2 regions of the Rhizobium ruizarguesonis genome follow, and region 2 is predicted to be linked to the other one. Evidence: predicted binding sites of a transcription regulator. Region 2 holds the regulator's gene; the other holds the start of a gene.
The links. The regulator LexA, encoded in region 2, represses DNA repair genes until DNA is damaged. The targets are predictions, from matches to a motif close to TGTTCNNNNTGTGTTCNG.

Region 1 (3,208 bases), 1.8 Mb from region 2:
AAGCGCCGCAGCAGCTCGATCAGGCTCTCCACCTCGTCCTTGAGCCGGCGGGTTTCTGCCGAGGAGTGCTCGACCATGTCCGAATTCTGCTGGGTGATCGCACCCATGTTGCGGACGGCGAGGCTGACCTCGTTGACGCCGGTCGCCTGATCGCGCGCGGCGGCGGCGATATCGGCGACGAAACGGTTGATGATATCGATGCGGCTGATCATATCGTTCAGCGCCTCACCGGTGCTGGAGACGATGCCGACGCCCTGATTGACCTGGGTCGAACTCTGAGAGATCAGGTTCTTGATCTCCTTGGCCGCTTCCGCGGTGCGCTGGGCGAGCTGGCGGACTTCCTGGGCGACAACGGCAAAACCCTTGCCGGCATCACCGGCGCGTGCCGCCTCGACACCGGCGTTCAGCGCCAGCAGGTTGGTCTGGAAGGCGATCTCGTCGATAACGCCGATGATCTTGGAGATCCCGGTCGAGGATTTCTCGATGCCGGCCATCGCCGAAACGGCGCTGGTGACGAGTTCGCCGGAGTTCTTCGCCTTCTCTTGCGTCTCGCGCACGGCGGCCGAAGCCTTCTCGGCATTGGCGGCCGTCTGGCCGACGCTGACGGACAGCTGCTGCAGGGCGGCCGAGCTCTCCTCGACGCCTGCCGCCTGCTGGGCGGTGCGCAGCGCCAGATCGTTGGTCGCATTGGATATAACGTCGGCGCCGCTCATGATATGGCCCGAGGTCTCGCGTACGGAGGCGAAGGACTGGCTTAGCGCCCTGACGGCGCGGTTGTAATCCTCGGCCATGTGCCTAAAATTGCCCGGTAGGTCGGACGGCAGGGTGGCTTCGAGATCGCCTTTCGACAGCGCTTCCAGACCGCGGCGCAGCTGCTCCAGCGCGATCGCCTGGTCGGATTCGGCCTGGGCGCGCTCTTCTTCCAGGGCGCGACGCTTGGCTTCGAGCGTCTCCAGATAGACCGAGATGGAATAATCCATGTCGAGCATGCCGGCCTTGATGACGGCCGACAGCTTCTCGGCCAATGCCTTGCCCTGCTGGCGCGCAAAGATCGACGGCCACTGCTTCTCCATGATGCCCTTGACGAGCTCGGACATGACGATGGCGTAACCGCCAATATACCAGCGCGGCTCCAGCCCGATGCGGGCGTGGGTGCGGCCGACTGCGGTCACGCCGTTGACATAGCTCTCGTCGAATGCGCCGCCGGCGAGATTGGCCCAATGATCCTGCTGGCGCTTCCTGGCATGGCCGACATGGTTCTTATCGGCGAAGAAGCCGGCGACAGCGGGGGTCTTGGCGATCTTGGCGTAGAATTTATCAAGGGCGCCGCCGATCAGCTCTGATATGACAGGGCGCAGATCCCGCATCGACTTGCGCGCCGCCTCATCCAGTTCGATGAAGTCGAGGCGCTGCCTGAGGGCATTGTCGGTCTGCTGGGCGGTCATGGAGATCTCTGTACTTGGCGCGCGGCGCGGGAAGGAATTTCTGCGCCGCAGGTTTTGGCCAATATGGTTGAGCAATCGTTAAATCGGACGGCGATTTCTTCTCCCCGAGCGCGGAAGAGCGATAGCGTGCGAGGATATTGCGGGTCGTCCATTCCGTTCACGTTTTGATCTATATATCGCCGTTTCTTCTGTTATGCTTGCCGCATGACCATCCATTCCGAATCGCTCGCCCTTTCCCTTGCCTCGATCAGCCCGGCCATGCTGGCGCTTGTCGGCGGCGTTCTCGCCGCCCTCGCCCTGCTGGTGATCGTGCTTCTGCTGCGCGGCGCCGGCCTTCGCCGCGAGCAGGCGGAGGAGGCAAGCTTTCGTGCTGAGGAAAACGAAGCGCGCATGGCCGAGCTTTTGAAGATCCAGGCGGAGATGCAGGGCCGCATCGCTGTCATGACCGAGGTCTTCGGCGCGCGACAGAGCGAACTCAACCAGACGATCAGCCAACGCCTCGATGGCATGTCGCAGCGCGTCAGCTCGACGATCACCGAGCAGACAAAATCGACGCATGAGAACCTGCAGCGGCTGCAGGAGCGGCTGGCGGTCATCGATGCCGCGCAGAATAATATCCAGACGCTCGCCAAGGATGTCGTCGGGCTGCAGGCCATTCTGTCCAACAAACAGACGCGCGGCGCCTTCGGCCAGTCCAGGATGGAAACGATCGTCGCCGACGGCCTGCCGATGGGCGCCTACGCCTTCCAGCAGACGCTCTCCAACGGTTCGCGGCCGGACTGCACGATTCGTATGCCGAACGGCGCGCCGCCGCTGGTGATCGACGCGAAATTTCCGCTCGAAGCCTGGAACGCGATCCGCGACGCCGGCAGCCCCGAGGCAGGCAAGATCGCCGGCCAGCAGTTCCGCCGCGATATGGAAATCCATATTCGAGACATTTCCGAGAAATATCTGATCCAGGGGGAAACCCAGGATACAGCCTTTCTCTTCGTGCCGTCCGAATCGATCTTCGCCGAGATCCACGAGCATTTCGAACCGGTGGTGCAGAAGGCGCATCGCGCGCGTATCGTCATCGTCTCGCCGTCGCTGCTGATGCTGTCGATCCAGGTCATCCAGGCCGTGCTCAAGGATCAGCGCATGCGGGCCCAGGCGCATCTGATCCAGGGTGAAGTGGCGATCCTGATGGACGACCTTAGCCGCCTCGACGAGCGGGTGCGCAAACTGCAGGGCCATTTCGCCATGGCGCAGAAGGATATCGACATGGTGGTCACGTCAGCCGACAAGCTCACCAGGCGCGGCGCCAGGATCGAAGCGCTTGAATTCGAGGCGGGCAGCGGCGATGCACCCCCCGCCCGCGACGACGTGGCCCCGGCCAAATCGGTGGAAAGCCGCACCGGTCTTCTGAAGCTCCGGGTGGTTGACGAGGAGTGATCGCTTCGGGCAGTGTCTCGCCCGCATGAAACACTAGGAGCATGATGTCATCCGAAAACCGATCACACTTTTCGGCATCATGCTCCAGAAGACGGGACACATTCATGATCACAGTTTTCGGGTCCATCAACATGGATCTCATCGCCACGACCGAGCGTCTGCCGAAGCCCGGCGAGACGGTGGCCGGCAACGGCTTTGCCACGGCCGCCGGCGGCAAGGGCGCCAACCAGGCGCTGGCAGCGCGCCGCGCCGGCCGCTACGTGCATATGGCCGGCGCCGTCGGCAAGGATGCCTTTGCTGCGGAGGCGCTGGCTCTGCTCGATGATGTAGGC
Region 2 (3,208 bases):
AACTGGCCCTTCTTGACATTGACGACGCGGCCGGTCTTGGCGGCGGCGATGAGAAGGTCGGTCTGGCGGCAAAGGAAGGCCGGGATCTGCAGGACGTCGACGACCTTTGCCACCTCCGCGCATTGCTCTGCGGTATGAACGTCGGTCAGGACAGGAAAGCCGAATTCCTTCTTCAGGTCGGCAAAGACCTCCATGCCCTTTTCGATCCCGATACCGCGTTCAGCCGAGAGCGAGGTCCGGTTCGCCTTGTCGAAGGAGCTCTTGTAAACGAGGCCGATGCCGAGCTTTTCACAAAGCTCTTTCAGCGTGCCGGCAACCATGAAGGCGTGGTCGCGGCTCTCCATCTGGCAGGGGCCGGCAATCAGCGACAGGCGGCCGGTATTGGAAAAGCTGACCTGGCCTTGGCCCTCGCCGATCCTGACTTCTGAATTCGTATCAGTGCTCATCGTGTTTCCTCGAAGGCGAAGAGCGCGCCCTGCCCGGGCGCAGGCTTCACCACAATGCGATTGTTCTTGCGCGTGTATGTCACCCCGTTAGCAGCCAAATGCGCTTCTGTCACGGCAAGATCGGCGACGGCAAAGAGGATTGCCCTGCCGCGCAGGCCGCGATCGCCGGATGAGACGGCGATGTCGAAATAGGCTTCCAGCCCTTCCTGCGTCATCAGGCTGATTTTCGCGTTCGACGCTGCGATATTGACGCCAAAACTCGTTTTCTCGACTGTCGCTTGCGCCACGGCAAGGCCGACGAAGGCAGCAAAGGCGGCGGCGTCGGGTGCGCAAAGCGCTATCTCGGTTATGCCGCTGACGCCATTGGCATGCGTCTCCAGCGCGCCGCGGTCGGCCGGCAGCGGATTGACGCGCTCGACGGTGAAGAGGAAGAGGTCAGGCGCGCGCAGGTCGCCGGCGAAAGCCAGTTTGAAGCCGGCAATCGTCTGCGCACCGTCCGGCATCGTCATCGGCCGGGTGAACTGCAGCACTTCGCCAGCGCTCGATCCGTCGCCGACGAAGTTCTGATGATCGAGGCTGGCATCCTCACTGCCGAAAGCCAGCCCCGAAAGCCCTTCCTCGCCGCAGCGGAAGCGGAAGGCACGGTTGCGGGCGGTGAAGACATTGCCTTGCCGCGCAGAAGCCTCGCTCTCCTCGGCGCTCGCAATCCCGAGCGGCTCCAGATAGGTCTTGTCGGCAAAAAAGACGCAGGCATTCTCCGTTCCGAAGGGATGGCGCGCATCGGCGGCAACGGTGAAGCCGAGCTTGCCGATCCTTTCGCGCGCCACATCAATATTGACGACGGGCAGCACGACATGATCCAGCGGATGCGGTTTGGCGGAATGCGTGTTCATCATAATCCCTCCTCAAAACGGCAAGAGATTTGCGACAGCGCCACCCTCAATGCAAGACTTGTGTCCCAATCCGGCCAATGAAAATAAAAATCTCGACGAGTTGGCGCGAAGTTTTACGGAAATTTAGCTACTTGCGGAACACATATGGAACATATAGTGTCTGTTCTGGATTTGTTTCAATCACGAGGTCACAACGTCGATGCTCACGCGCAAACAACAGGAGCTTCTCCTTTTCATTCACGAGCGCATGAAAGAATCCGGCGTTCCGCCGTCTTTCGACGAAATGAAGGATGCGCTGGACCTCGCCTCGAAGTCCGGGATTCACCGGCTGATCACGGCGCTCGAGGAACGTGGCTTCATTCGCCGCCTACCGAACCGTGCTCGTGCGCTTGAGGTCATCAAGCTTCCGGAGGCCTACAGCCCCAGCATTCAGCCCCGGCGCGGCTTTTCGCCGAGCGTCATCGAGGGCAGCCTCGGCAAGCCCCAGCCGGTCGCCGCCCCCGCTGCCGCAAAACCCGTTGCCGACAACGGCAACTCGGTTTCCGTGCCGGTCATGGGCCGTATCGCCGCCGGCGTTCCGATCTCGGCGATCCAGAACAATACCCACGACATCGTCGTTCCGGCCGACATGCTCGGTTCCGGTGAACATTATGCGCTGGAGGTCAAGGGCGATTCGATGATCGACGCCGGCATCTTCGACGGCGACACGGTGATCATTCGCAACGGCAGCACCGCAAGTCCCGGTGACATCGTCGTGGCTCTCGTCGACGACGAGGAAGCAACACTCAAACGCTTCCGCCGCAAGGGCGCCTCGATCGCGCTCGAAGCCGCCAACCCGGCTTACGAGACCCGAATCTTCGGGCCGGACCGCGTCAAGGTGCAAGGCAAACTCGTCGGTCTCATTCGCCGCTATCACTGACACTGGGCGGGCCGGATTCGGCAAAACTGTTGCTGCGCCAGTCATAGGCGCGATGGCGCATCCATGGCCGCGACAGATCATCGAATGCGGCTGTGACGTCCAGGCCGGCATCGGCGAAGCGTAATTCGACGGAACCGGTCCTGCGCAGCGTCTCACCGGTGAAGAGCGTCGCACCTGAGCGGCAGCTGTTGAAGCGCAGGCGCACCGACGTCACGACGATATCGGCCGCATCGCAGGCCGGACCGAGATAGGCGGCATTGTCGATGACAGCAACCACGCGACCATTGCCAAGCCTTGATGTGCACCAGGCCTTCTTGACGCAAGAAAAGCGGTTTGCGTCAGCGCTCGTTGCAGCCGCCCGCATCGCCGACCTTGCTTCGTTCTGCTGATCGCGGGAAAGCCTGACGCGGCGGTCTTCTCCCTCCGGCGGGATAGCAGGCCCCTCCAGCATCTTCGGCGGGTGATGCGTCGGCAGGACCAGCGCTCTCTGCCACTGGTCGAAGATGAAATCCGGCGGTCTTTCGCGGTTGGAAGCCATGGCCGCCGTCTCGACGACCGCGACGAGACCACCATCCTCCGAAATTACCAGATCCGGCGGCCGGGGAACTGGCAGAAGCAACAGGATGAGTGTTGCGACCGCGATGATTGATGTGCCGATATGGCGCAGCCGGGTGCGGAGCAGCGTCAACAGCAGAAAGCCGGCGACGGCGACCGCGAAATACCAGGCGGGCAAGCGGCCGACGTCGATATTGCCACCCCAGCCGGACACGGTCTTTGCGACCGCGATCACCAGATCGAGGCCGAATCCGACGACCTTCCAGGGCAAAACGTCCAGACCGAAAGGCATGAGCAGCATCGCCAGCAGGCCGGCCGGCATGATGATGAAGGAGATGATCGGCATCGTCGCGAGGTTTGCCGGCAGGCCGTAGGCGGTCAAGCGATGAAAATGC

Region 1: the regulator LexA is predicted to act here: its motif matches at 1,600-1,617, upstream of J3P73_RS02445 (DNA recombination protein RmuC).

What each region holds. Positions count from the first base shown of each region.
Region 1 covers NZ_CP071678.1:504,714-507,921, reverse strand. Annotated here, with positions in the region: gene J3P73_RS02450 (globin-coupled sensor protein) at 1-1,445, opposite strand, end outside; gene J3P73_RS02445 (DNA recombination protein RmuC) at 1,650-2,876, shown strand; gene J3P73_RS02440 (ribokinase) at 2,981-3,208, shown strand, end outside.
Region 2 covers NZ_CP071678.1:2,303,536-2,306,743, reverse strand. Annotated here, with positions in the region: gene kdsA (3-deoxy-8-phosphooctulonate synthase) at 1-446, opposite strand, end outside; gene J3P73_RS11490 (VOC family protein) at 443-1,339, opposite strand; gene lexA (transcriptional repressor LexA) at 1,539-2,258, shown strand; gene J3P73_RS11480 (ComEC/Rec2 family competence protein) at 2,239-3,208, opposite strand, start outside.